One region of the Arthrobacter sp. Marseille-P9274 genome, then DNA from elsewhere that is predicted to be linked to it. Evidence: riboswitches for the same ligand, from Rfam matches in the RefSeq annotation. Region 1 holds a riboswitch; each other region holds the start of a gene.
What was found. Region 1 has a riboswitch for S-adenosylmethionine ahead of OC550_RS04315 (bifunctional o-acetylhomoserine/o-acetylserine sulfhydrylase). Riboswitches for the same ligand answer to the same signal wherever they lie in the genome.
Positions count from the first base shown of each region.

Region 2: another riboswitch for S-adenosylmethionine. It lies ahead of OC550_RS12405 (hypothetical protein); the one in region 1 lies ahead of OC550_RS04315 (bifunctional o-acetylhomoserine/o-acetylserine sulfhydrylase).
Region 3: another riboswitch for S-adenosylmethionine. It lies ahead of OC550_RS19885 (cobalamin-independent methionine synthase II family protein); the one in region 1 lies ahead of OC550_RS04315 (bifunctional o-acetylhomoserine/o-acetylserine sulfhydrylase).
Region 4: another riboswitch for S-adenosylmethionine. It lies ahead of OC550_RS17930 (substrate-binding domain-containing protein); the one in region 1 lies ahead of OC550_RS04315 (bifunctional o-acetylhomoserine/o-acetylserine sulfhydrylase).

Region 1 is NZ_CAMPOV010000001.1:955,793-962,822, reverse strand. It holds gene OC550_RS04330 (SGNH/GDSL hydrolase family protein) at 1-271, shown strand, start outside; gene OC550_RS04325 (winged helix DNA-binding domain-containing protein) at 287-1,495, shown strand; gene OC550_RS04320 (homoserine O-acetyltransferase) at 1,540-2,667, opposite strand; gene OC550_RS04315 (bifunctional o-acetylhomoserine/o-acetylserine sulfhydrylase) at 2,701-4,020, opposite strand; SAM riboswitch class IV at 4,089-4,203, opposite strand; gene OC550_RS04310 (VOC family protein) at 4,314-4,955, shown strand; gene OC550_RS04305 (hypothetical protein) at 5,145-6,107, shown strand; gene OC550_RS04300 (CPBP family intramembrane glutamic endopeptidase) at 6,270-7,030, opposite strand, start outside.
Region 2 is NZ_CAMPOV010000001.1:2,670,373-2,677,402, reverse strand. It holds gene OC550_RS12420 (FMN reductase) at 1-211, shown strand, start outside; gene OC550_RS12415 (pyridoxamine 5'-phosphate oxidase family protein) at 280-705, opposite strand; gene OC550_RS12410 (TM0106 family RecB-like putative nuclease) at 702-4,292, opposite strand; gene OC550_RS12405 (hypothetical protein) at 4,491-4,832, opposite strand; SAM riboswitch class IV at 4,848-5,011, opposite strand; SAM riboswitch class IV at 5,178-5,301, shown strand; gene OC550_RS12400 (hypothetical protein) at 5,329-5,490, shown strand; gene OC550_RS12395 (PIN domain-containing protein) at 5,487-5,921, shown strand; gene OC550_RS12390 (hypothetical protein) at 6,013-6,294, shown strand; gene OC550_RS12385 (alpha/beta fold hydrolase) at 6,411-7,030, shown strand, end outside.
Region 3 is NZ_CAMPOV010000003.1:565,164-572,193, reverse strand. It holds gene OC550_RS19900 (ABC transporter permease) at 1-538, opposite strand, end outside; gene OC550_RS19895 (aliphatic sulfonate ABC transporter substrate-binding protein) at 538-1,587, opposite strand; gene OC550_RS19890 (ABC transporter ATP-binding protein) at 1,698-2,540, opposite strand; gene OC550_RS19885 (cobalamin-independent methionine synthase II family protein) at 2,823-4,034, opposite strand; SAM riboswitch class I at 4,047-4,158, opposite strand; gene OC550_RS19880 (CoA-binding protein) at 4,299-4,715, shown strand; gene OC550_RS19875 (ABC transporter substrate-binding protein) at 5,098-6,753, shown strand; gene OC550_RS19870 (ABC transporter permease) at 6,760-7,030, shown strand, end outside.
Region 4 is NZ_CAMPOV010000003.1:118,038-125,067, forward strand. It holds gene OC550_RS17925 (sugar ABC transporter ATP-binding protein) at 1-726, opposite strand, end outside; gene OC550_RS17930 (substrate-binding domain-containing protein) at 710-1,804, opposite strand; SAM riboswitch class I at 1,896-1,992, opposite strand; gene mgrA (L-glyceraldehyde 3-phosphate reductase) at 2,252-3,322, shown strand; gene OC550_RS17940 (SDR family oxidoreductase) at 3,404-4,207, shown strand; gene catA (catechol 1,2-dioxygenase) at 4,717-5,562, shown strand; gene OC550_RS17950 (flavin reductase family protein) at 5,549-6,169, shown strand; gene OC550_RS17955 (4-hydroxyphenylacetate 3-hydroxylase family protein) at 6,166-7,030, shown strand, end outside.

The DNA of each region.
Region 1 (7,030 bases):
TTTCTCCCCGCTGGGCCACCACACGGTCGCCGCGATGGTGCTCGATGCCTTGAATGTCCGGCACGCGCTGCACCCCGAGATTCCGAACCCGCTGCCGCCGAAGCGTTGGCGGACGGCGCGGAGCGAGGACCTGGTCTGGGCTCGGCAGCACCTGGTGCCGTGGGTGGTGCGCAGGCTGCGGCACCAGTCCTCGGGCGACGGCATCTCGGCCAAACGACCGACCGCGGGCCCCATTTTCGGCCCGGGCATGCCGCCGGGCGCGGCGGGGTAGCGCCGGATGCCGGGGGTGCTGGCGGCAGCCGCGATTCCGCGCCGGCGGCTGCTGGCCCAGCGGCTCTGGGGCCCGGGAGCCGCGGACGCACCCGCTGCCGTGAAGGCCCTGCTGGCCGTCCAGGCCCAGGAGTACGCGTACGCGCGCTGGTCCCTGGCCCAGCGGTGCGCCGGTTCCGGGCAGGACGACGCCGGAGCCGTCGATTCGGCCATCAGGGGCGGGACGGTCCTGCGGACCCACGTGCTCCGGCCGACCTGGCACTTCGTGCACCGAGGGGACCTGCGCTGGCTGATGATGCTCTCCGCCCCGCGGCTGCGTGCCGGCAACACGTCGCGGGACCGCCAGCTGGGGATCGACGCCGACACGGTGTGCAGCAGCAACGACGTGCTCGGCGCCGTCGTCGCGGACGGTCGGAACGCGACCCGGGAGGACCTGGCCGCCGCCTTGGAACAGGCCGGGCTGCTGCCGGACACCGGGGAGAAACTCATGGGCTCCCCGCTGCGCAACCAGCGGCTGGCCCATCTGGTCTACCACGCGGAGCTGGACGAGGTCCTGGTCAGCGGCGTGCCGCGGCCGACCCCCGGCGGAACCGTGCGGCAGACCTATGCCGCCTTCGACGAGCGGGTGCCCCGTCTGTCCTGCGGCTTCGACCGGGACACGGCCCTGGCGATGCTGGTCCGTCGCTACTTTTCCGGCCACGGCCCGGCCACCGTCAAGGACTGCGCGCTGTGGTCCCGCCTGACGCAGTCAGACGTCCGGCGCGGCCTCGCGGTATCGGCGGGCTGCGCGGATGGTGCCGCCGGTGTTGATTCTGCCGGTGTTGATTATTCCGGTGTTGATTCTGCCGTGGTCGACGGCCACGAGTTCCTCTGGTTCGACGACGGCGGGTCCCCCGCGCGCGGTCCGCGCAGTCCGCGGGTGGACCTGATCCAGTGCTACGACGAGTACGTCATGGGCTACACCCCCACCCGTGGCTATCTGGGCGGCGCCGCTCCCGCCCCGGCCAACGCGAAGGTGCCCAGCCACGTGGTGCTTCTGGACGGGCGGATGATCGGGAACTGGCAGCACGCACTCAAGCCGGGCACCGCCGTCGTCAATCTCCTGCTGCACCGGACGCTGGAGGATGGCGAAGAGCAGGCGCTGCACAGTGCGCTGGAACGGTACCGGACGTTCCTGGCCCGGCCGCTGAGCGCGGACATCTCCGTGCGCGCCGCCGCCGGTTAGCAGCCCGTGGAGCTGGCGCTGCCGCCGCCGGCGGAGGTGCGAAGCTAGCCGCGGGGGAAGAAGCTGGCGGCGAACTCGTCGTGCAGCTGGTGGATGTCCGTCAGGAACCCGTCGTGGCCGGTCGGCACCTGGATCATGTGGACCTTCACGGGGTTGGGCAGAGCCGCTGCGAGCTGCCGCGACTGCTCCGGGAAGTACAGCCGGTCCGAGTCGACGGCGGCGATCAGGAACTCGGTCTCCGCTCCCGCCAGGGCCTCAGCCACAGAGCCGCGTCCGCGGGCCACGTCGTGGCTCATCAGGGCCTCGGTCATGTGGATGTAGCTGTTGGCGTCGAAGCGGCCCGCCAGCTTGGTGGCCTGGTGGTCCAGGTAGCTTTCCACCGCGTAGCGGCCGCGGCCGGCGGCGGTGACGCTGCCGAAGGGCTGCTCGGCGCCCTGGGCGTTGCGGCCGAAGCGGTACTCGAACTCCGGCTCGGAGCGGTAATTGATGTGCGCGATCCGGCGGGCAATGCCGAGGCCGTCCACCGGGGCCGGACCCTCGTAGTAGTCGCCGCCGTTGAAGTTCGGGTCGAGCCGAATGGCCAAAACCTGGGCCTGGGCGAAGGCGATCTGTTCCGCCGTGCTGGCGGCGCCGCAGGCAATCACGGCGCAGCGGGCTGTGCGCTCGGGATAGGTCGCGGCCCATTCGAGCGCCCGTGCCCCGCCCATGGATCCGCCGAGGACCGCGTGCCAGCGGCGGATGCCGAGCAGGTCCGCGAGACGGGCTTCGGCGTGGACCGAATCACGGACGGTGACCATCGGGAAGCGGGAGCCCCAGGGACGTCCGTCCGGTCCCGGCGATGCCGGGCCAGTGGATCCGTAGCAGCCGCCAACCATGTTGGCAGCCACCACGAAGTACCTGTCGGTATCGATGGTTGCCCCGGGGCCCACCAGCGCATCCCACCAGCCCGGCTCGTCGGAGACTCCACGGGCAACATGCGTGCTGCCGGTCAGGGCATGCTGGATGAGCACGGCATTGGAGGCATCCTCGTTCAGGGTGCCCCAGGTCTCGTAACCGAGGACGACCTCCGGCAGATAGCCGCCGGTCTCGAATTCCAGGGCTCCGATGGATGCGTGGCGCAAGATGCCGTCCGCTGCCGTGTTCAGCAATTCCTGTGGTTGCAGTGTTGTCAAAGTGATGCCCGTGATTCCTTCATCTCTAAGCGCCTAGGCTGCGCCCTTGGCCGCGCGGAAACCGGCTTCCAGGTCCGCGATGATGTCGTCGATGTGTTCAATGCCGACGGCGAGCCGGACGAGGCCCGGGGTGACGCCGGCGGCGGCCTGGGCCTCCGGCGACAGCTGCGCGTGCGTGGTCGACGCCGGGTGGATCACCAGCGAGCGTACGTCACCGACGTTAGCCACGTGCGAATGGAGTTCCAGTCCGTCGACGAAGCGCTTGCCGGCTTCGAGTCCGCCGGAGATCTCGAAGGCGATGATGGCCCCGGTTCCCTTCGGGCCGTACTTGCGGCCGCGGTCGTACCACGGGCTGGAAGGCAACCCCGCGTACGCAACGGACTCGACGGCGTCGTTCTTTTCCAACCACTGCGCCACCTGCTGCGCGTTGGAAACGTGCCGCTCCACGCGCAGGCTCAAGGTCTCCAGGCCCTGGGCGATGAGGAAGGCATTGAACGGTGCCACCGAGGAGCCCAGGTCGCGCAGCAGCTGGACGCGTGCCTTGAGGATGTAGGCGAGGTTCGCGCCGAGCGCGCCGCCGACGCCGAGGTCGCGGGCGAAGACCAGGCCGTTGTAGCTCTCGTCCGGGGTGTTGAAGCCCGGGAACCTCTCCGGGTCCTTGGCGAAGTCGAAGTTGCCCGAGTCCACGACGACGCCGGCGATGGCGCTGCCGTGGCCGCCCAGGTACTTGGTGGCGGAGTGCACGACGATGTCCGCGCCCCATTCGATCGGACGGATCAGGTACGGGGTGGACAGGGTGTTGTCGACGATCAGCGGCACGCCGGCCTCATGGGCGGCGGCGCTGACGCCCTCGATGTCCAGGACATCCTGGCGCGGGTTCGAGACGACTTCGCCGAAGAATGCCTTGGTGTTCGGCTGCACGGCCGCGCGCCACTGGTCCAGGTTGTCCGGGTCCGCCACGAAGGTCACCTGAATGCCGAACTTCCGCAGCGTGTTCTGGAACAGGTTGTAGGTGCCGCCGTAGAGGCTCGGGCTGGCAACGATGTGGTCTCCGGCCTCCGCCAAGTTCAGGATGGAGAACGTGGACGCGGCCTGGCCCGAGGACAACAGGAGCGCGCCGACGCCGCCTTCGAGGCTGGCGATGCGGGTTTCGACGGCTTCCTGCGTGGGGTTCCCGATGCGGGTGTAGATGGGCGCCAGCTCCTGCAGCGCAAAGCGGTCGGCCGCGCTGTCGGTGCTGGGGAAGACGAACGATGTGGTCTGGTAGATCGGCAGCGCCCGGGCTCCGGTTGCCGCATCCGGCTCCTGGCCGGCGTGGATCTGACGGGTTTCGAATGACCAGTTGTTGGACATAACTGCAACTCCCTCGCTGATATGAAGGGGTCAGCACTGCGGCCGCCGGTGGCGTGGCTGCAGGTTGCGACCCGCGCTTGCTTCGCGCCTGGTGGCGGAAACCAGGTCTTCACCCGGGGCACCCCACCGCGGTTGGAGGGTTGCCGGCCAGCAAGCCGGGGCTCGATGCTGGCACTCATGACCTGTATCAAGGTTCGGCGAAGGCCTGCGGATCGGCAAGTATGTGACGGCGTGTGAATGTAGCTTAGGCCACCCTAAGTCGAGAGGCACATCACAAAATGCCAAGATGAGTTATGCGTTTCGACCACGTTTCCTATGCATGTGAACCCGATGGCCTGGCTGCCACCACCGAGCGTATTGCCTCGGCCCTAGGCATCGAGGCAGTCAAGGGCGGGGTGCATCCCCGCTTCGGCACCCGGAACACGATCTTCCCCCTTGCCGACCACCACTATCTCGAGGTCGTCGAGGTGCTGGCCCACCCGGCGTCGGACAAGGCACCCTTCGGCCAGGCGGTGCGCGCCCGGTCCGAGGCCGGCGGCGGCTGGATGGGCTGGTGCGTTGAGGTCGACGACCTCGCGCCGTTCGAGGAAAGGCTGGGCCGGCATGCCGTCCCGGGCAATCGCAAGTTCCCCGACGGCCGGGAGCTGACCTGGCAGCAGATCGGCATCAAGGGCCTGATCGCGGACCCGCAGGTGCCGTACATGCTGCGCTGGGACGAGGGCACGGAAGACCTGCATCCGTCCAAGGCCTACGATGCGACCGCCAAGCTGATCGGCCTGACCATCGCCGGCTCCTCGGCGCGGGTGGCGGACTGGCTGGGCACGCCGGTGGACGCGCTCCTGGACGACATCAAGGTCGCCTGGACGGCACCGAACGGCACGCCGGGCATCATGTCCGTGCGCTTCGAGACCCCGAACGGCATCGTCGAGCTCTAGTTCCCGGCGCCCGCGCCCCTTTTCTGCCTGAGGCTCCGTTTTGGTTGCCTGCTCCGCTTCGAACTGGAGCGGAGCAACCAAAACGGAGCCTCTTGCATTCTGCCTACACAGGATCGCCGGGGCTCTCGGGATCCACAGACCCGGACATGACCATGCACCTACCGCTCTGTCTGGCGGCAGGCTGTGGGCATGCGACTCATCTATTCCCGAGACGTCGAAATAGCAGGCCAGGACCGGCATGCGCTGGCGGTCAAGGCCAGAATCGGAAAGCTCATTAGGCTCCGCCGCGGCGTGTATGCAGAGGCGGCGCCGTTCGAAGAACTGCCGTGGTGGGAGCAACAGCGGGTCCGCATCGACGCTGTTGTCGGGACCGGGAGGAGGGACCGGGCACTGATCCGGCAATCCGCCGCCGCTTTATGGGGCATTCCGGTAATCCGCCGATCGCCCCTGGTGTACGTCCTGGCACGCGATGGTACGCATGGACGCACACGCTCGGGAGTGGCCGTCCAGCAGTGCGTGCTTCTTGAGCCGCTGACCACATATGGCGGCTATATAGTGACATCCCGAGCGCAGACGGTCATAGATATCGCCGCCAACAGCCCCTTCGCGGAAGCCGTGCCTGCAATGGACCATGTCCTTCGAGTCGACGACCGGCACGGCCTTGCTGCCCTCGACGTTGAGCGGCTCCGGTTTCTGGCTTCGATGCTGCCCCCTGCGAAACGGCGCCGGGTCGAGAAGGTGCTGGCCTTTACCAATGGGGCGGCGCAGTCTGCCGGCGAGTCCTACTCAAGGGCTCTCATGTACGTGAATCACTTTCCGGAACCGCAATTGCAGTGGCCGGTCGATGATCCGCAGGGCAGTAGGGTCGGAATCCTGGACTTCTTCTGGCCGCTCCAAAAACTGGCAGGCGAGTTCGACGGGGCCGTCAAGTACTCCCGGGACGCCTATCTGAAGGGCGACACCCCCGCAGGTGCAGTTGTTCGGGAGAAGAAGCGTGAGGATCGCATCAGGGCCACCGGTATTCGGGTTTCCCGCTGGATGTGGGATGACATCTGGCAGCCCGATTCCCAAGAGCCGCCGCGCTTGGTCTCCCTCCTTCGCCAGGCGGGACTCCCACAGGATCGTTGGAGCCAGAGCTGGACCAATATGTAGCGGCAACTGTTTCGTGCGTCTTCCGCTCCGGCTTGGTATGACGCTCCGTTTTGGCCGCGCGGCTCCAGTTCGAGTGGGAGCTCGCTGCCAAAACGGAGCGGGCCGCTTCGGCTGAGCCCGCCGCGGGGTTGCGTGAGTCGGTGCGGGAGCGGATGGGGTGGGTCAGTTGCCGATGCCGATGGCGGGGCCGAGGAGGGCGTAGCCGACGAAGCCGGCGATGTCGAGGAGGGCGTGGGCGACGACGAGCGGCATGACGCGGCGGGTCCGGGTGTAGGCGTATCCGAAGATGAGGCCCATCAGGAAGTTGCCGACGCCGGGCCCGATCCCTTGGTAGAGGTGGTAGCTGCCGCGGATCGCGGCGCTGGTGAGGATGACGGTCCAGGTCCCCCAGCCAAGCTTGGCCAGCCGGTCGAACAGGTAGCCGACCATGACGACTTCCTCCAGGACGGCGTGGCGGAGGGCGGAGAGGATGAGCACGGGAACCGTCCACCAGTACTGGTCGAGGGCAGCCGGGACCACCGCCGTCGTAATTCCCAGGGCCCGTCCGGCAGCGTAGACGCCCAGGGTGCCGGCGCCGATCAGGGCGGCCAGGCCGAAGCCGAGGCCGAAGTCGATGCCCGGCCGGGAGAAGGTGAAACCGATCTTCCTGAAGGCTGTCTTGCCGGGCGAGGTCATCAGGAGCACCACCAGCGCCACCGGCACGAGGGCAAAGAAGATGCCGAGCAATTGGTAGAGCAGGTCGAAGAACTCGCGCTCGTTGAGCACCGGGTTCAGGGACGTGGTCTGCGAGGCCAGCGGGCCGCGGGTCATCTTGTCGGCCAGGTTCACGATGGAGTAGACGGCGGACTGGCCCAGCGAGAGGCCGAGCACGATCAGGATCTCGGCCCGGTAGTACTTGCGGGTGCGGGGCATCGCCCCGGTCG
Region 2 (7,030 bases), 1.7 Mb from region 1:
CCTGCGTGCGCGCACCACGCAGACCGTTGTCTTCGCCGCTCCTGAGGACTGGGGGTCGGGCGAGGGTGGCGGCAGCAGCATCGAGCGCCGCTCCAACCGTGCGGCCGCCGAACTGGTGGCTCTGGTCCATGAAAGCGCTGCTCCCGAGACAGGTCGCGGCGGGGTGGAATCCCTAAGCTTCGAGGAAATTTTGGCCAACGTCGGCCACTGAGGCCGTAACCGGGCCAGGGGCGGGTCTGGGCGTGCCTGCCGCTGGCCCGGTGGCCCGGCCAGGGTGAGCTAGAAGCGCTCCGGTTGCTCGCCCAGAATGAAGTGGCGGCCGCTGATGTGGGTCGGCTTGACCTGGATATAGAAGTCCTTCAGCGTCGGCACCCAGGTCTTGAGCCCCAGCTGCTCCGCGGCCGCGATCTCCTCGCCGGACTGCAGCACCCTGGCGGTGCCTTTGACGACGACGCTCCACGCCTCATCGCTACCGATGCCGTCCGTCTCGAAGACGACGTTCTCGTTGATCGTGATCTCAGCGAGTTTGGTGCCCGGCGCGCTGCGCATCAGCAGGTGGTTGTCATGGGCGAGATAGTTGATGGGAAAGATGTCTGTCTCGCCAGCCGCCGTCAGGACTATCCTCCCGTGCTGGGTTTTGCTGAGCAGCTTCCAGGACTGCTCGTCGCTGAGTTCAAGGACCGGATCATCGTGTTCGAACATCATGCCCCTATTGTTCTACAGGTCGTAGAAGATTGGGAAGGGGCGGAGCCACAAAGGCCGATGAACGCACCGAGTTCTTCGAGTCCGAGCGGACGGGCGGGGAGATAGCAGGTCAGGGCCTTCGAACGGATAATGACAGCCCGCCATTGGCCCCGGGACACCGCCACGTTTGTCCGGTTGCGGTTCAGCACGAATTCCATGCCCCGAGGTGCCTGCGAGACATCCGACACCGCGGTCGAAACGATCACCACGGGCGCCTCCCGGCCCTGGAATTTGTCCACCGTTCCGACCCGCACGTCAGGGTAGCCGGCGGCCTCCAGGCTGCGGCGGATCAACTGCACCTGGGCGTTGTAGGGCGCGACGACGAGCAGGTCCGCCTGGGTCAAGGGGCGTGGTGCCGACCCGTGCTGCGGATCCGTCCACGGCAGGCCCAGATGATTCTTGACCTGCCGCACCGCCTCTGCGGCCTCTTCCGGGGATGAGGTGGAGTTTCCTTCGTGCTGCACGAGCACGCATTCGACGCCGGGGCGGGCTCCTTCCAGCAGCCGGCCGGCCGCGGCGGGCGCGCTCGCAAGGCGTCCCTCGTAGGAGAGTTCGGAGACGGCCCGGCACAGCTCCGGATGCATCCGCCAGCTCCGGGCGAGGAAGTAGCCCAGGTCCGTCGGCAGCGTGGCATGGCCGGCGGAAAGCCAGCCCAGGGCCGATTCGTCCACCGGTTCCGGGTGGGTGCCCTGCGTGACCTGCGGAAGCTGCTGCGGGTCGCCCAGGAGCAGCAGTCTTCGGCATGCACGGGACACGGCGAGCGTATTGGCCAGGGAGAACTGCCCTGCCTCGTCGATCACCAGCAGGTCCAGCGAGCCGGCGGGGACGCTGTTGCCAGTCATGGTCCACGCCGTCCCGCCGACCAGGGCGCCCCCGGGTCCGTCGAGCAGGCGGGCCACATCCATGTCCGTTGCCTGGCCCCAGGGAACCGGATTGCCGCTGGACTTCTTCGCCACCCGGTCCACTGGGACGCCGCCCTTGTCCACGGCAGCCGTCATCATGTGTTCGACGACGGCGTGGGACTGGGCAACGACTCCTACCTTCCAGCCGCGCTCCACCAGCCGGCCGATGACGTGGGCCCCTACATGCGTCTTGCCGGAACCGGGCGGGCCCTGGACAGCCAAGTAGGAGCGGTCGAGGTCTTCCACCGCAGCCAGGATGGCCTCGATGTAGGCGTCCGGCCCCTCGCCGACGGCCGGCAGCTCCGGCAGAGTGCCCAGCCTCGGAGGGAGCCGCCGCAGGAGGTCCAGCGCAGGCTGGGGTGGAAGTTGCCGAAGGCTGCGGCCCACCTCGGCGGCCAGGGCGGCCAACGCCTCCCGCAACGGCTTGGTGTTGGGAGGCGGGTCAGGAGTGAGCGCCAAAGGGAAGTCCGGGTACTCCTCGGCGCCCTTGGGCAGCCGGTCGAGGAGCAGCAGCACGTCCTTTCCGTCCTCGGCGTCGAGGCCAAGGACCTCGCTGCGAAAGCAATAGGTACGGTAGTTGACGCCGTTGTCCTGCCCGTCCAGGTGCGCAGGGGCCGGCGGGTCGTAGACCCGGCAGACCGTCGTCCCTTCCTTGATGGTGGAACCGGGCGCCAGCCTGCCCGTAAGACGGAGCCGCCGAACGGGGTTTGACCTTGCAGTCGGCTTTGCCCAGTCCTGTAGTACCTCGCCGGATTCCACCGTGAAGATGTCCCGGGATTCCCACCAGTCCGCCAGCGGCGCATTCAGCCGGTCGTAATGTCCCCACCAGAACTGTTTGTCTTCCCTGCGGTGGTATCCCACGGACGCCGCCACCATCGCAACGGCCTGCTCGTCCGGTGTCAGTTCTCCGCCGGCGTGCAGCGCACGCTCGGTGGCGGCCGCTACGTGCTCGAGCAGCCGCGCCTCGTCCGGCGAGGGTTCCTCAGGTTCCGGGCCGGGGTCCGGCTCCGCGGTCAGTGCCCGTGCTATCCCGCGCTCGTCGGCCCGATCCAACAGCCAGTCGCGGAGGCGGAGCGTCGAGAGGCAGTCGTACTCGTTGTAGTCGCGGATGCTGGCCAGGATCGCATCCGCTTCCTGGTGCCGGCCGCTGTCCCGGGCTTCGCAGTAGAGGGCGTAAGCGACGACGGACCCGCCGGCATCTTTGACGTCACCCGAGCGCAGGTGCGATCCCATGTACAGGGGCTCGAGCTTCTTGATGCTGTAGGACTTCTCGGAGATCCGCAGGCTGTTGCGCACCACGTCGTAAAGATCGACCAGCACGCCTTCGCGCAGCAGGGCATCCACGGCGTCCTCGCCGATGACGTGCTGCAGCGAGAGCCGGCGCAGCGCGGCCTTCTCATAGTTGGCGTAGTGGTAGATGTGCAGGTCCGGATGCTGCCTCCGCCGCCGGCCCACGTAGTCAAGGAATTCGGCCAGTGCCTTTCCTTCTTCGGCGCGGCTGTGGGCCCAGAACGGCAGGAAGGGCGGGGCGGCTCCGGGAGACGGCGGGTTCTCCATGACCCCGAACAAGTACTCCAGTCCCCAGGTCCCGGCCTGGTCCTGCCAGAGCGGGTCCCCTTCGAAGTCGAAAAAGATGTCTCCCTCGCTCGGCGCGGGGAGAGTCCCGAGCGCGTTCGCTGCCAGCACCCGGTAGGCGAGGCGGTGCCGGGTTCCGTCGCCGTCCGAGTACTGCACGGCTCCGTCCGGTTCCACTGCACCGGTCTGCATCCTCGCCTGGTCGCGCAGCCGGGCCAGCACGCCGTCCGGGGCCTCGCCCGGGGGCAGCTCCATGGCCGCCAGTTGGTCGATCGTGGTGACGCCCAGGTCCCGCAGCCGGCGGCGACGGGCCGGGCTCATGCGGGAAACCAGCAACACGTCCCGGTGCAGTGCTACCTGCTCGGCGCAGTAGTCGCAGCGCCCGCACGCCGTGTGCCGCTCGTCTCCCCACGCCACGGGGGCAGGCTGGGCCCGGTGGGCTGCAGTGAGCTCCAGGAAGCGGCTGCGGCGCTCGCGGAAGACCGGCAGCAGGTCCCGCAGGCTATGGTCGCTGCGGGAGCCGTCGCCCAGCACCAGGGTCACGGTAGGCGAGGGGGAGATGCCGGCTTTCAGCAGCTGGTCGCCGTAGGCCGCCAGCTGGAGCAGCGCCGTGACCTTGGCGTGCCGGGCTAGCTTGGAGTCATACACCGCGTAGCGGGGCGAGCCGCCGTCCTCCTCCTTGACCAGGAAATCCGAACGCCCGTGGAAGCTGCCGTCGAAGAAGGAGGCCTGGAACACCACGTCCGCACCGGAGCGCAGGGCGGCGATCGATTCGCGATGCTTGGCTTCAAGCAGCGGCCTGGTATAGCCCGCGATCTCGGCGATCTCCACTACTCCGGCGCCGAAAGTGTCCCGGAAGTCCTGGAGCACGCGGTGCTCGTGGACGTCGCCCAGCTCGGCCGTGCGCGCCAGCATCTCGTCCGGCGGGAACTCCGCCTTCGGGTTGCGTCCGAGCTTTTCATCCAGCTTCCGCAGCAGCTGGTATTCGCACTGGGCGGCCACCACCAGGTCGCTCGCGGTGAAGATCAGGTCCCGGGGCGCGCCGGGCGCCAGCGGATCGAGCAGGAACACGGTGCCTCCTGGAGGAGAAGTTGGTCCCGCCGGCGCCGAAACCCCTGTCGGGGGCCCCGGGCCGGCGGGCGGCTCATATGCTCAACTTCTATCAGCCGGGTCCGACAGTTTGCGCACGTTCCGCCGGACCGCCCGTATCCGGGCAGGCGGGAAACGCCATCAGCAAGGAGCGGACGCAGCACCGCGGCGTAAGGTGCGCTAGCTGCAGTCCCGCGGTCCGCCGTCGTCGTTCAACATCCTGCGCAGCGAGAAGAAACGGTTGCCCGCGCCCGGACGGGTGCTGGGAATGAGCAGCTTGGAGTACTTTTCGCACCACAGCGCGGACCCGTCCGAGTCCATGGCCGCTTCCAGCACGGCGCCGATGTCCTCGGAGTACAGCATTTTCTGTTCGCCGTCCTGGCACAACTGGACCAGGCTTAGCTCAGCCTCGATATGGACGGCAACCTCGACCCACTCGTCCAGGACAGTGTTGTCCCTGAGACGGACTGTGCGCTCGCGGTTGCTGCTGCGGCTGTCTTTTTCTATTGGATATGCACTCATCATTCTTGTTCTCTCCGGTTGTTCTTGCCCGCACCGAGTCCCCTTCAGAACCTCGTTGTCCTGTGAAATGCAGGCCGCTTCGTCATCCGAACCACCCGCGAACATGGGGTTGGTGTGTGACCGGTCGGAGCCTTGCAGCGCCCGGCGAGCCGGTGTGCTGCGGATCACATCTCGTGAAGCAGTACCAACTATAGGGTCCTGCATGCACATAGCCAAACGGTTGCTGCGAAGTAAACAATTTGTTGTAGGCCCGTTACCCCTCGTAACGGGATGTTGGGCCGTGTTACTTCCGGTGACGAAACGGCCCGTGACTGGCGGCACAAGCTCTGGTTATACTCGCTTCAGCTTCAGGAATTGCGGCCGCTAAGCTCCGACTTGGCCGCGTACCAACCCCACGCTCTCTGGGTGGTTCGGATGACGAAGCGGCCTGCATTCGCCCACGGGCAAATGGTGCGGGCAAGAGCACGTGAAAGGACCGGTGCCCGGCACCGCTTCCATGAGTACACCTAATCCTGCCCACGCCGGCCTGCGCGTGATGAGCCTTGCCGACTACGAACAAGTAACGGCCGTACGCCAGGAATTCGTCGACTTCCTGCTCGGGCCCGCCGGCCTCCCGGTCCGGCAGGATGCGCGGACGCCACGCGCGGCGGGCTTGTGAGGGGTCCCTCGGGCCTGTTGCTGGACACCGACGTCGTCGCCGAAGTGCGCCGCGCGGAGCCGCATCCGGCGGTCGTCGATTTCCTGCAGCGCCGCCGGCACCTCGGCATCTACATTTCCGCGCTGTCCGTGGCGGAGCTCCATCTGCTGGGCAGCCAGGACGCCGGGGGGTCGGACGACGGCGGCGCCTGGCTCGGCGAACTGGCGTCGCGCTTCTCGGGCTTTATCCTGCCGGTCGACCTGGACGTCGCGATGGCCTGGGCGCCGATGGCGGGGCATCCCGAGGTCACGGCGGTTGATTCGCTGATCGCGGCGACGGCCGTGCAGCACTGCCTGACGATCGTGTCCCGGAACGTCGAGGGGTACCGCAAGCTGGCGGTCCCGGCCATCGACCCGTGGCAGGTGGGGCAGTTCGCCGAGAGTCCGGTGTAGGGCTGTGTACGTCGCCTGCCGCCTTCCGGCACTTCCGGTTCGGCGGCCCGAGGGCGACAATGGTGCTACGGGCTCCCTGGAGGAGATGGCCATGGCACGCAAAGACAGAAGCACCCGCGGCGCGTACGGAACGGAGCGGGCGGAGGGCATGGGCCCGCTGCCGCTGCACGGCTCGGGAGACGATCCGGTGATGCCGAACCTGGCCGCGGCACAGATTCCCGGTCCCGGCACCGCCCACGTCAGAGCGGGGGAGGGCGGCGTCCTCCCGGACGATGCCTCCGACCCATTCGAGCAGGAGGGCCACCAGCATCCGGGGGTCGTCCGCAGCGGCGGTGGATTCCGGCGCTGGCTGAGACGTCTGCGCCGGGCCTGAAGGGCATCTCTCCTCCGGCGCGGCTGAACCGCCCGCGCCGGGGCCGAGTGCAGCCATCTTCGCCCTTCCCGCCGGTGCGGCACGGGCAGCGGCGGTGGCCTGCCTAGACTTGGACCATGCCCAACGCCCTAAACTCCGTGGACCGAACGCCGATCGCTTATGACGTCACTGGGGACGGGCCCGCCGTCGTACTCCTGCACGGTTCCGCGCTGTCACGGGCGATTTGGCGCGGGCTCGGGTACGTGGGAGCACTGGCCGGCGATTTCACCGTGGTCCGGACCGACCTGCGGGGCCACGGCCGCAGCGGCAAGCCGCACGACGCCGACGCCTATCGGATGCCGCTGGTCGTCGGCGACGTCCTGGCCGTCCTGGACGCGGAGGGGATCGCCAGTGCAGCGGTGGCGGGCTACTCCTTCGGGGCGCGCGTGGGATTCGCGCTGGCCGCCGCGGCGCCCGAACGCGTGGAACGGCTGGCCACGCTGGGCGGCACCTACAGGGCGCAGGAGGGGCAGGTGGCGAGGATCTTTTTCGACGGCTACCTCGAGGCGCTGCGCCACGGCGGGATGGAGGGCTTCATCGACGGACTGGAGGCGGCGGGGAGGTCGCTGGATGCCGCCACGAAGGCGGCCTTCAAGGCCAACGACCCCCAGGCCTTGGTGGCCTACTTCGAACGAACCGAGGAGGAACCCGGGCTCACCGAAGCCCAGCTGGCCTCGCTGGGGATGCCGGCCCTGCT
Region 3 (7,030 bases), on a different contig from region 1:
TCGAGTCCTCGCCGATCTTCATCCAGAGGATCAGCAGCGGGACCCAGGCCAGCGACGGCACGGCCCGCAGGGCGCCGATGGTCGGCGCCAGCAGCACGTCCGCCACGCGGGACAGGCCCACCAGGGCGCCGAACGCCAGGCCAAGCCCGGCCCCGAGGCCGAAACCGATGAGCACGCGCTGCGTCGAGATCGCCACGTGCTTGCCCAGTTCGCCGCGCTGGATCAGGTCCACGGCCGCCTCGAACACCATGGCCGGCGGCGGCAGCTGCACTACACTGAAAAGTCCTGCCGACGTGCTCCACTGCCAGGCGCCGATCAGCGCCGCGGGCAGGAGCAGTCCAAGCAGCAGGCGCGCCCAGCCCTTTTCCAGCACCCCGGCCGGGGACCATCCGTTTGCCGGGGTGCGGCCGCCCTGATCAGGGGCGGGAGGCTGGGCGGCGCCTGCGGTGGTTACCGCGATACCAGCAGCCTCGAGGCCTTCCTTGCTGGTGGCGGTAACACTGTTGCCGGTGGAAGCCGGATTCCCGAGATGCGTCATCAGGATTCCTTGATCGCGGCCGGATCGGCCGCCTTCACCAGCGAGTCATTGAGGAGGGAACCGAGCGCGTCGTCGATCTGCTTCTGGTTGGCCACGTCGCCGGTCTCCACGAAGGCCGGACCGATCTTCTCCAGTACCGCCCGCTGCGTCTCGCCCGGCACCGGATCCACGTCCAGGTTGCTGCGCTCGGTGATCACCGTCGTCGCAACCTCAAGGTCCAGCCCGGCCACGTCGGCGAGGATCTGTGCGGTCTCCTCGGGGTTCTCGGCCGCCCACGCGCGGGCCTTCTCGTAGGCGTTCACGACGGTCTGCGCGACCTCCGGATCCTCCTTGAGGAAGCTCTCGGTCGCGTTCAGGAAGCCGTAGGTGTTGAAGTCCAGGTTCCGGTAGAACAGCTCGGCCCCATCCTGCTCCGCGCCGGCCATGATCGGATCCAGCCCGGACCAGGCGTCAACGGAGCCGTTGTTCAGGGCGGTGAGGCCGTCCGCGTGCTGCAGGTTCTGCACGGTCACGTCGTCCTGCGACAGCCCGGCCTCCTCCAGCGACTGCAGCAGGAAGAAGTAGGGGTCGGTGCCCTTGGTCGCGGCCACGGACTTGCCCTTCAGGTCCTCCACCGAGTCGATGCCCGAGTCCGGCAGCGTGACCAGGGCGGCCCATTCCGGCTGCGAGTACAGGCTGATGGCCTGGATCGGCGAGCCGTTGGCGCGGGCCAGCAGCGCCGCGGAGCCGGCGGTGGAGCCGACGTCGATGGCGCCGGAGCGCAGCGCCTCGTTGGCCTTGTTGGAGCCGGCCGACTGCACCCAGTTCACCTCGACGCCCTGGTCGGCGAGGCTGGACTCCAGCCAGCCCTTTTCCTTGATGACCAGGCTCAGCGGGTTGTAGGTGGCGAAGTCGATGTTCAGCACGCCGTCGCTGGCGGCGGCCGAGCCCCCGGCGCTGGCCTCGGAGTCCTCGCCTGCGACGCAGCCGGTCAGGGCTAGGGAGGCGGAGGCGGCAACGGCGGCCGCACCGAGCAGGGAACGGCGGGTGAATCGGCGGGAGATCGGCATGTCAGGTCCTTCGGATCAGGCGCAGCGCAGGAGAGGGCGCTGCAGGTTCAGCAAGAGTTTCAAGAGGTTCGGTTGTGCTCTGGGTCCGCCGGTGAGGGCCCGGGCGGGGGCTAATGGCCCTCGACGCCTAGGCTTTCCAGCAGGGAGCTGCGCATTCGCGCCAGCTCGGCGGAGCCGCGGTCGCGCGGGCGTTCGCCGGGTACGACGACGGTGCGCACGATCGTGGCGCCGTCGCCTTCGCGTCCGGTTTCCTTGCCGAGGACGACGATCCGGTCTGCCAGCTGGAGCGCCTCGTCGACATCATGCGTCACCAGCAGGACCGTGGTCGGTTCGGCGGCGTGGATATCGAGCAGCAGGTCCTGCATCTTGATCCGCGTCAGGGCGTCCAGCGCGCCGAACGGCTCATCCAGCAGCAGCACGCCGGGGTTGCGGGCCAGCGCCCGGGCCAGCGAGGCGCGCTGGGCCATGCCGCCGGAGACCTCCCGCGGCCGGTGCTTGGCGAACTTGTCCAGGCCCACCAGCTCCAGCAGCCGCCCGACCTTGGCCCTGCCGTCCTTGGCGCTCGCGGACTTCGGCAGGCCGATGGCCACGTTGGCCTGCAGTGTGTGCCAGGGGAGCAGCCTCGGCTCCTGGAACGCAAAGGCGCAGCGCGGATCGATGCCTCGGACCGGCGTCGTACCTATGTTGACGGTGCCGGCACTCGGGGCGTCCAGACCCGCGGTGGCGCGCAGCAGGGTGGACTTGCCGCAGCCGCTCGGGCCGAGGATGGCCAGGACCTCGCCGCGCTCCACCTCGAAATCGATGTCGCGCAGGACGGTGTGCGCCGATCCACCGGTGCCGAAGGTGCGGCGCAGCCTGCGGAAGGAGACCGGCAGGGCGGAGGACAGGTCGGGGCGGCGTGCCTGCGAGGATGCGGCGGCCGAGGGGCGGGCAGAAGATGCCAAAGCAGTCATGGGATCACTCCATCGATCCTGGCAGTAGCACCCTACGGATCACGCCTTCGGTGCAGATGCACCGGCCCGCGGCGGTGAACCTCGATATCGTCGGCGTTCACGGCAGAACTCCGGCGACCAGGGTTGCTGCGGCGTCGTAGAGCCAGGTCTCTCAGCCGCTCGGGATGGTCAAGGCCTATTGAACCGCCACCGGGCGGCTTCCGGCAAACCCGCACCTCATCCGCCGTAACAAAGGCCGCTCGGCCGGCCGCCGGCTGGCCCGCCGGATGAGGCGCTGCCGGTTCAGCCCCAGAGCCGGCGGGTGGCGATCCGCGCGCCTTCACCGAGCGCTTCGAGCTTGGCGACGGCGATCTGCGGGTGCACCCGCCCGCCCAGCCCGCAGTCGGTCGACGCGATGACGGACTCGCGCCCCACCAGCCTGGCGAAGCGCTCGATCCGGTCCGCCACCAGCTCCGGATGCTCCACCACGTTCGTCGCATGCGAGACCACGCCCGGAATGATCGACTTGCCCTCGGGCAGCTTGGTGTCTTCCCAGACCCGCCACTCATGCTCGTGCCGGACGTTGGCCGCCTCGAAGGAGTAGGCGCCGGCGTTGATCTGCAGGACGGAGCCGATGATGTCCGCGAACGGGATGTCCGTGGTGTGCGGGCCGTGCCAGGAGCCCCAGCACACGTGCAGCCGGATCTGCTCCGCCGGCAGGTCCCGCAGCGCCCAGTTGGTGGCCTCGACCCGGCACTGGATGAACTTCAGGTAGTCCTCCAGTGCCGGCTCCGGGTTGATCTGGTCCCAGCTCTCGGCGAGCGAGGGGTCGTCGAGCTGGACGGTCAGGCCGGCGTCGATGATCGCCTTGTACTCCTCGCGCATCGCGTCGGCGCAGGCGTAGACCAGCTCCTCGTCCGTCTTGTAATAGTCGTTCGCGATCCGCGCGCACGAGCCGGGGGAGAGCGCCGCCACGAACCCCTCTTCAAGCCCTGCCGCGGCCAGCCCCTTCTTCAGGTTCTCCACGTCCGAGGCCACGAGATCCTGTCCGGTGTACGTTAGCGGCCCCGCGATCTTTGGCTGCTTGACGGACTTCCGGTGCGCCAGGATCCCGGCGGACGGGTCGGTGTAGGCGTCGTTGAACTTCACCCGGTCGCGCCGGTCCGTGAACGTGGTCAGCACGATGTTGCCGGGCGACGAGCGGTGGACCTGGGTGTCCGCCCAGCGGTCCACGTCGGTGGCCTCGAGGCCGCCGAGCCGGGCGAACGAGTAGTTCCACCAGGCCCCGTAATCGACGGACGAGGACATCGTGTGCCCGTACTCGCCGTCGTTAGGGATATCGATCCCGAGGTTCTTCTGGCGTTCGACGACGTCGGCCACCGAGTCGGCGAGCAGGCGGCGGAATTCCTCGGTGATGCCGCCGGCTTCCTTCGCCTCGTTGGCCGCGATCAGTTCCGGCGTTCTGGGCAGGGAACCGGCATGGGTGACGCGGATGTGGTCGGTGTTCAGGGACATAGCTGAGCTGCCTTTCCATCGGTCCTGGCAGTAGCACCGTTCCGTGGCAGGGCCTGTGAGGCGCTCATCGGGTCGGTTGCTGCGGCTTCATCGATCCAGGTCTCTCGGCCGCTCGGGATGGGATGCCCTTACTCAACGGCATGGCGGCCCGTCCTGGCAAATCCATGAACGACGGCGGCAGGGCGGCTTCCCGCCGCGCGCGCGGCGGCCGCGGGGTTGGCGCGGGCCCTGTCCGGCGGCCCGGCCCGGCGATAGGCTGACCGTATGGGCCACGTCAACGATCCGGAAGTCATCAAGCGGCTGCTCACCACGCCCGCCCGGTGGGCCGTCGTCGGCCTTTCCAACAACCCGCGCCGGGTGGCACTGGGCGTCTCCCGGTACATGCTGGACCAGCGCGGCATGGACATCATCCCCGTCAACCTCAAGGGCGAAGACGTGCACGGGCGGCAGGGGTACCGGAAGCTCGCCGACATCCCCGGCGGCATCGACGTGGTCAACTGCTTCGTCAACTCCCAGAAGGTCGGTCCCGTCGTGGACCAAGCCATCGAAGCCGGCGCCAAGGCCGTCTGGCTGCAGCTCGGCGTCATCGACGAGGCCGCCGCGGAACGCGCCAAAGCCGCCGGCCTCGACGTCGTCATGGACACCTGTCCCATAATCGAAGCCCCGGCCCTCGGGCTCTAGCGGCTTGCGGCTGCGGTTCGCTGCCATCCGCAGGCACGCGGGCGGCACGCAAGAAGATTTCCCTTCATGACGAGTTGTGACGCAGGCTATTTTCAGTGTGACCCGTGGCCCCTCACACTGGTTGCGTAACCATCCCGAGCAGCTGAGAGACCTGGCTCTATGACGCTGCAGCAACCCTGGTCACGCCGGATCACCCTGGATCCGCGTCGATAACAAGGGACATGTTCGAGGGCCGCGCACCGCGCGGTAGGACATGCTCCGTAGGGTGCTCCTGCCAGGACCGATGGAGTTAGCCGCATCTTCCCGTTGGTCCCTGCCTCGCTGCCGCGCGGTCAGGTCCTTGGGCAATGGCGTTCCTCGGTACTGACCGAGAGGAGCCTTCATGGCCACCAAAGACAAGAACGAGCCGCGCTCGCCCCGCCGCTTCCGCCGGGCCCGGGCTGCCGCCCTACTGACCGCCTCTGCCCTGTTGCTGACTGCATGCGGCGGCAACTCCGGCGGCGGCGCGGAGCCTGCCGCCAACAGCAGCGAGCCGGTCCAGGGCGGGACCTTGGTCTTCGCCGAAGTCACCCCCATCAATAACTTCCAGACGCAGTCGGCGCGCTTCTACGAGAAAGCCAACGTGCTCAACAGCGTGCTCGACAGGCTGACGTATTTCGACGCCGAATCGGGCAAGCTCGTGCCTTGGATCGCCTCCAAGTTCAGCGGCAACGCGGACAACACGGAGTTCACCTTCGACATCCGCCCGGACGTGACTTTCAGCGACGGCACTCCGCTGGACGCCGAGGCCGTCAAGGCCAACCTTGACGTACTAGGCAAGGGGCTGGAGAAGGCCCAGATCCAGCCGAACGTGGACTTTTCCGCCTACGAGTCCACGGAAGTCGTGGATGAAGACACCGTGAAGGTGGAGCTGAAGAGCGCGGACGCGAACTTCCTGCGCGCGACCTCATCCGTAGCCGCGGGACTGGTCTCGCCCAAGACCTTGGAACTGGACAACGCCGGCCAATCGGACATCGCCAAGATTTCCGGCTCCGGCCCGTTCGTCTTCGAGTCGGAGAAGCCTGACGAGGAGATCGTGCTGGCCAAGCGCGCCGACTATGCCTGGGCGCCGGAGACCGCAAAGAACCAGGGTGCTGCCTATCTGGACAAGGTCGTGGTGAAGTACCTGCCCGAGGTTGCGCACCGCGCGGGCGCAGTGCAGAGCGGGCAGGTGGACCTGGTCCGCGGCCTGCAACCTGCGGATGAGGCTGCCGTGACGGCCGGCGGCAACCAGGTGCTGCCTGCCAGAGGCATTGACCTGACCGCGAACATGGCGGCCGTGCGCATCGGCAGCGGCAAGCTGGCCGATGAGAAGGTCCGGCAGGCGCTGCAGGTCGGCATCGACCGGCAGGCGCTGAAGGACACGGTCCTGTCGGACAGCTACGAGATCGCCGGCTCCATCCTCAACCACCGGGCCCCGGGGTTCGTGGACCTCTCGGCGGATCTGGCCTATGACCCCGAGAAGGCCAAGTCGCTTCTGGATGAGGCCGGGTGGGTTGCCGGTTCCGACGGGATCCGCGAAAAGGACGGCAAGAAGCTGGAGGTCACGGTCACGTCCTCGAACAACTCCGTCGTGATCAAGCCGGCCTTCGAGTTGATCGAACAGCAGTGGCGCGAGATCGGCGTCAAGCTCGTCAACCGGGCTGCCGACAACACCTTCCTGGCCACCGCGCTGCAGGATCCCAAGGTGGAGTTCTTCGGTACCCGCCAGTTCGCCTACGGCGGCCTCGGCCCGGTCTTCGGCCCCGAGACCAATACCCAGACGCTGAACGCGGACAAGGACCTCAACGAGCTGTTCGCCGCCGAGCGCGCCGCCGCCGACGAGGCTGAGCATGGGGAACTCGTCGCCGAGGAACAGCGCGCCCTGGTCCTGGACAAGGCCCTGGCCCTGGTTCTCTGGGACGAAGTCCAGGTGTACGGCGCCCACTCCGGCACGCAGGTCGAGTTCACCTCCGGTACCGCGCCCGTCTTCCAGGGCGCTTGGAAGACCGCGGGATAACGAGCCATGGGACGCTACGTCGCGCAACGGATCGGGCAGGCGCTGCTTGTCATCTGGCTGGCCTACACCGTCATCTTCCTCGCCGTGCAACTGCTGCCCAGCGACCCGGTGACGATCTTCCTGAGCACGGACTCTGCCGTGGAACAGGCCACCATCGACAACATGAAGCGCCAGTACGGCTATGACCAGCCGCTGCTGGTGCAATACTTCGCCCAGCTGGGCGGCCTGCTGACCGGCGACGTCGGCTACTCCCTGGCATCGGGGGAGCCGGTGGCCC
Region 4 (7,030 bases), on a different contig from region 1:
CAGCTCGACGACGTCCTCCAGCGTGTCCCCGTCGCGGAGCCGGACGTCTCCGACGTTGCGGCCGTTCCGCAGCACCGTGATCCGGTCGGTGATGTCGTTGAGCTCCTGCAGGTAGTGCGAGATGTAGATGATCCCGACACCGTGGGACTTCAGGCGCCGCAGCGTCCCGAAGAGCTGCTCGGCTTCCCGGGCGGCCAGCGGGGCCGTCGGCTCGTCCAGGATCAGCACGCGCGGCTCCGAGAGGACCGCGCGGGTGATCTGGATCAGCTGCTGCTGGGCGACCGTGAGCTGATCGATCAGCAGCGACGGGTCGATCTCCCGGCCGGTGATTTGCTGGATGTCAGCGGCGGCGCGTGCCTCGAGCTGCCGGGAACGGACCCAGCCGCCGCCCAGCCCGCGCTGCCCGAGGTAGAGCTGCTCGGCAACTGTGAGCTTCGACGCGAAGTGCCGGTCCTGGTGGATGACGTGGATTCCGAGCGCCTCAGCGTCGGCAGGTTTGGTGATAAGCACCGGCTTTCCGGCGAGCTCGATGCTGCCGCCGTCGGCCGTGTAAAGACCCGTCAGGATCTTGATCAGGGTCGACTTCCCGGCGCCGTTCTCGCCGACCAGCCCCAGGATTTCGCCGGACGCCAGGGAGAGATCGACGTCGGCAAGCACCCGTGCGGCGCCGAAGGACTTGTTGATCGCCCGCATCGCGAGCAGCTCGCTGCTAGATTCCGAGTTCACTGCGCACCTGATTCACGTTCGACTTGTCGACAAACACCGGAGGCAGGTAGCTGGTGTTGGGCACATCGTCCTGCCGGTCGCCCAGGAACAGGGCGACGTTCTCGGCCGACTTCGCGGCCATCGCCTTGGTCTGCTGCGCCACCGTGAACTGATAGGCACTGCCGGGATCGGCGATCAGGTCCAGCGCACCGGGTTCGGCGTCGACGCCGTACAGCTTGATGTCGTCGCGCCCGGCCGAGTCGATCGCCTGCGCGGCCCCGATCAGCGGGATGTCCCAGCAGCTCCAGACCGCATCCACTTCGCCTTCGGGCAGGCGCCGCAGCTGGTCCTGGATCTGCTTCTTCGCGTCCTCGATGGTGCCCTCGTACTTGTCCTGCAGCTCGGGCTCGAGGATCTCGATGCCCGGGTAGTCCTCGAGCACCACCTTCAGTTCGCTGTACCGGATGCGGCACGGGGCCACACCCGGGAAGCCGTTGAACGCCAGGATCTTGCCCTTGCCGCCGATGTCCTCCGCCAGCGTCCGGGCGAGGGTGGAGCCGATGACCCAGTTGTCGCTGGTGACGTTGTTCTTGCTGTACTCCGACTGGAAGTCGATGGTGAACAGCGGGATGCCCGCGTCGTCGACCTTCTTCAGCGCCGGTGAGAGCGTCTGGGAGTCACCGAGGATCACAACGATCGCGTCCGGGCTCTGCGTGACGAGATTTTCGACGTCGGTGACGTGCTTGTCATCCTTGGCCTCCGCCTGGGTGGCAATCACCTTGCCGCCCCGCTGCTCGATGCTCGCCTGCAGTTCCTCGTAGACCACGCGGCTGAAGTCGTGGACGATGTCCTTCGCGGCGATGCCGATGGTCTTTCCCTCGAGCGAGGGTGCGTCGGCGACGGAATTCTCCTCCGCGGCGGGGACATTGGCAGCGCCTGCCCCTGCCTGCGGATTGGCTCCGCCGGACTGCGGCACCGGCTCCTTGAGGGAGCAGCCGGTGACGAGCAGCGAGGCCGCGGCGATCAGGCCGATGACCCGGAAAATCGGGCGGTGCGGCCTGGTGGCACGGCGGTTGGCTGTGGCTTTGGTCTTATGCATGGTTCGTGTCCTTCGAATGTCCAGGTGATGGAGGAATCGCGAACCAGCCCGCGCTGCACAGCTGCGCATCAGTGCGGGCGAAATCGTTAGATCTCCATCGGTCCTGGCCGAAGCACTATCCATGGCGGGAATCCATGAACTTGCTGCGGCGTCGACGAGCCAGGTCTCTCGGCCGCTCTAGATGGTGTGGATCCATTGAACAATGTGAAGGCGTCCGGCGCCGCCCGGGCGTCACATGGCGGGGCTCCCGGCTCAACGGAAAGTCACGTGCTGCCATACTTCGTCACGCCGCGACTCAATCGCTGACAAGTACTGCCCCGCTGCGCTACCGTCGCTGGCTTTCACGGTGCTGTTCCGGCCACGCCCGCAGGGCCCTAGGATTTTTCATGAAGCAGCCCCGCCTCGTCTGGCGCGGCCGCCGCCTTCCCAAGCCAACAGGAGGTTTCCTTGTCCCCGCAGAACGAAGTCCGCTTCAGCCCCGTCCCCGAAACGCACCGGCCGTACGTCGCCGCCGCCGACCGCTACGAGCACTTCGGCTACCGCAGGGTCGGCAACAGCGGCCTCCTGCTGCCGCCCATCAGCCTCGGCCTGTGGTGGAATTTCGGCGACAACCGCACCTTCGACTCCCAGCGCGAAATCCTCCGCCACGCCTTCGACAGCGGCATCACGCACTTCGACCTGGCCAACAACTACGGCCCGCCCTACGGCTCCGCCGAGGAGAACTTCGGCCGGATGCTCCGCAAGGACTTCAGGCCGTACCGCAACGAGCTCGTCATCTCCTCCAAGGCCGGCTGGGACATGTGGCCCGGACCCCACGGCCAGCTCGGCTCCCGCAAGTACATCCTCGCCTCGGCCGACGAGTCGCTGGAGCGGATGGGCCTGGACTACGTCGACATCTTCTACTCCCACCGCGCCGACGCCGACACTCCGCTCGAAGAGACCATCGGCGCCCTCGACTCCCTGGTCCGGCAGGGCAAGGCGCTCTACGTCGGCATCTCCTCCTACTCGCCCGAGCGCACCGCCGCGGCCGCGGACATCGCCCGCAATCTTGGGACCCCTCTGCTGATCCACCAGCCGGCGTACTCGCTCTTCAACCGCTGGGTGGAAAACGGGCTGCTGGAAACGCTCGAACAGAACGGCATGGGCTCCATCGCCTTCACCCCGCTCGCCCAAGGCCTGCTGACCAACAAGTACATCGGCGACGCCGGCGCCGAGCCGAGCGGCGGACGCGGCTCGCTGCAGGGCCACATCACCGAAGAGAACATCGCCAAGGCCCGCGCCCTCAACGAGATCGCCGGCGAGCGCGGCCAGACCCTCGCCCAACTCGCCATCGCCTGGCTGCTGCGCGACGGCGGCGTCACCTCCGTCCTGCTTGGCGCCTCCTCCACAACCCAACTGGACGAGAACCTCGGTGCCCTCGCCAACACCTCCTTCTCGGATGACGAGCTGCGCCGCATCGACGACATCACCGCGGGAGGCACCAACGTGGACATCTGGGAGGTCTCCGCCTCCATCTAACGCAGAAAAAGTACGACGGCGGGACGCACCTTTCCGGGGCGGCTTCGACCGGTGCGTCCCGCCCTGCATTACAGTCGGGCCATGGCTAACGAGCATCATCGTCCTGCAGGCAACACCCCCGCCGCGCCCGGAACGGCGCTGATCACCGGCGCCACCGCGGGCCTCGGCGCCGAGTTCGCGCGCCAGCTGGCCGAGCGCGGCCTCGCCCTGGTCCTGGTGGCCCGCGATGGGGAGCGCCTCGCCGCGGCGGCGGCCTCGCTGCAGCAACGCTACGGGGTGCCGGTGGAGACCATCGCCGCCGACCTGATCACGGATGACGGCATCGACCGCGTCGCCGCGCGCCTCGCCGCCACGGACCGGCCCGTGACCGTGCTGGTCAACAACGCGGGGTACGGACTGCTCGGAAACTTCGCCGACAACGACCTCGAGGACGAGCTCAAGCACCTGCGCATCCACACGGAAGCCCCGCTGCGCCTGTGCCACGCCGCCCTGCGGTCCATGGCCGCCACGGGCGGCGGACGCATCATCAACGTAGCCTCGATGGCGGCCTTCACTCCCCGCGGCACCTACTCCGCGGCCAAGGCGCTCATGGTGAACTTCAGCCGCTGGGCCAACGTCTTCTACCGGGACCGGGGAATCTCCGTGACCGCCCTCTGCCCCGGCTACGTCCACACCGAATTCCACGACCGGATGCGGCTGGATAAGAAAACCATTCCGTCCTTCGCCTGGCTGAACGCCGACCAGGTCGTCCGCGAAGCCCTGCGGGACGCGGGGGCAGGGAAGCCCCTGTCCATCCCCTCGCTGAAGTACAAGGCGGCTGCCGTCCTCGCCCGCTTCCTGCCGGACAGAGTCGTAGAGCGCCTGGCCCGCCGCCGCGATGCGTAGCGGGCTTCGCGCGCCATGCATACCTCCGGGAATCCCCTCGTCTACCTCCAGACGTTCATGGATCCGGGAGTTCGGGCGTTAAAAGAGTTGGCACCGGCCGGTCCGGGAGGTTGGGGGAACTCCTGACCCTGGCCGGTGCCGCTCACTCGCACCTTTGAGGTACTGACTAATCTAGGGGCCCAGACTGGGCACAGGCAGAACGCAAGCTGGCAATTCCCTGAGTGCCTGATGATCCGAGGAACCGCAACGGAACATGCCCGGGAGAGCGCTCACCTGCAGCCCACCGCGCCCAACCTCGGGCAGGGACCTCCATAAGGCCTCCTTGACAGCGCGTGATCCGAGTCACAGACTGCACTTGGAAGAGCTTTTCCACGGGTACGGCGGTACTGCGGCCTGAATGAACTGCAATCGCCACGGCCACCGCCGGACGCCCGTCATAAGTATGGCGTTCAGCAGCACCGCAGGCTTCGAATGATGGTCCGCGCGCTTGGATCTGGAGAGGTGAAGAAATGACTCAGGAAACCGAAGCAACCGCGGCCGCCTCCGGCCAGCGGGCCACGGAGAGGTTCCGGGCGCAAAAGGCATCCGCCGCCGGGGCGGACAAGGAGCGCGTGAACCGGCTTGCCTCCCGCCTCGTCAAGGCCATCAACGACACCGTGCTGGAAGAAAAGGTCACCTACGACGAATACAACGCCTTCAAGGCCTGGCTGATCAAGGTCGGCGAGGACGGTGAGTGGCCCCTCTTCCTGGATGTCTGGGTCGAGCACTCCGTGGAGCAGGTCGCCAACGAGAACCGGCACGGGTCCAAGGGCACCATCGAGGGTCCCTACTATGTCCCGGATGCCCCGGAACAGCGCACCCCGGCCACCCTGCCGATGCGCGAGGACGAACCGGGTACGCCGCTGCTGTTCCAGGGCCGCGTCACGAATCTGGAGGACCGGCCCCTGGCCGGAGCCAAGATCGAGATCTGGCACGCCGACGACCTCGGCTTCTACTCCCAGTACGCGCCGGGCCTGCCGGAATGGAACCTCCGCGGGACCGTCATTGCCGACGCGGACGGAAACTTCGCCATCAACACCATCCAGCCGGCCCCCTACCAGATTCCCACCGACGGCGCGTGCGGCCAGCTCATCGCCGCCGCCGGCTGGCACGCCTGGCGTCCGGCTCACCTGCACCTGAAGGTCTCCGCACCGGGACATCAGCTGATTACCACGCAGCTATACTTCCAGGGCGATCCGCATGTCGGGGACGACATCGCATCCGCCGTGAAGCCCGAGCTGATCCTGGACCCCACTCCGCGCACGGACGGCAACGGCCGCGAGGTCACCTACGACTTCGTCCTTGACCCGGAATAGCGACCTGCCGGCGGTGAATGACCAGCCCTCCATCGACCCGCGGGAACTGCGGAACACCTTCGGGCGCTTTGCCACCGGTGTCACCGTGGTGACCTGCCGAGCTAAGGACGGGACCCCGCACGGGGCCACCGTGAACGCCTTCACCGCGGTCTCGCTGGATCCGCCGCTGGCCCAGGTCACGCTGACGCGCAGTTCCAGGGCAGCCCAGTACCTCGAGGACGCGCCGTTCACGATCAACATCCTCGCCCAGGATCAGCTCGATGCGGCCTGGCATTTCGCCGGCAAACCGCTCCCCCGGCCACCCGAGTGGCAGTTGGACGGCAACGTTCCCGTACTGGTCGGGAACGCGGCCACCCTGGAGTGCCTGCCGTGGAAAATTTACGACGGCGGCGACCACGTCATCGTCGTCGGGCAAGTACGCAAACTGGAGATCACCGAGCGGGAGCCGCTGCTGTTCTTCGGCGGCAAGTTCCGCGAGATCGGTCCGCTGTCCGGCCCCAGCCCCTGGCACCACTCTGGCGACTCGCTGGAGACCGGCTGGTTCTCCGGCGCCGACGCCTTCAAACCCCTCACGTCTGCACGCCCTCTGAAAGGACCCGACCGATGACTGACACGGTGGACAAGAAGCCGGACATCGGCGCACGCACCACACCCGCGGACAGCTCCAAGCCCATGACCGGCGACGAATACATCAACTCGCTCAAGGACGACCGGGAAGTCTGGATCTACGGCGAACGGGTCAAGGACGTCACCACGCACCCGGCCTTCCGCAACTCCATCCGCATGGTTGCGCGGCTCTACGACGGCTTTCACAACCCTGAAACGGCTGACAAGCTGCTGGTTCCCACGGACACGGGCTCCGGCGGCATGACCCACCCGTTCTTCAAGGCCGCCCGTTCCGTGGAAGACCTCAGGCAGGACCGGGTCGCCATCGAGACCTGGGCCCGGATGACCTACGGCTGGCTCGGCCGCTCCCCCGACTACAAGGCGGCATTCTTGGGAACCTTGGGCGGGATGCCGGACTTCTACCAGCCCTACCAGGAGAACGCCCTGCGCTGGTACAAGGAGTCGCAGGAAAAGGTCCTCTACTGGAACCACGCGATCATCAACCCGCCGGTCGACCGCAACCTGCCGCCGGACCAGGTCGGCGACGTCTTCATGAAGGTGGAGAAGGAAACCGATTCCGGCGTCATCGTCTCGGGCGCCAAGGTGGTGGCCACCGGCTCGGCCATCACCAACTACAACTTCATCGCCCACTACGGACTGCCGATCAAGAAGAAGGAATTCGCGCTGATCTGCACCGTTCCCATGGATGCGCCCGGCGTGAAACTGATCTCCCGAGCGTCGTACTCGCATCAGGCCGCCGTGATGGGTACGCCCTTCGACTACCCGCTGTCCTCCCGCCTCGACGAGAACGACTCGGTCTTCGTCTTCGACAAGGTCCTCATCCCCTGGGAGAACGTTTTCT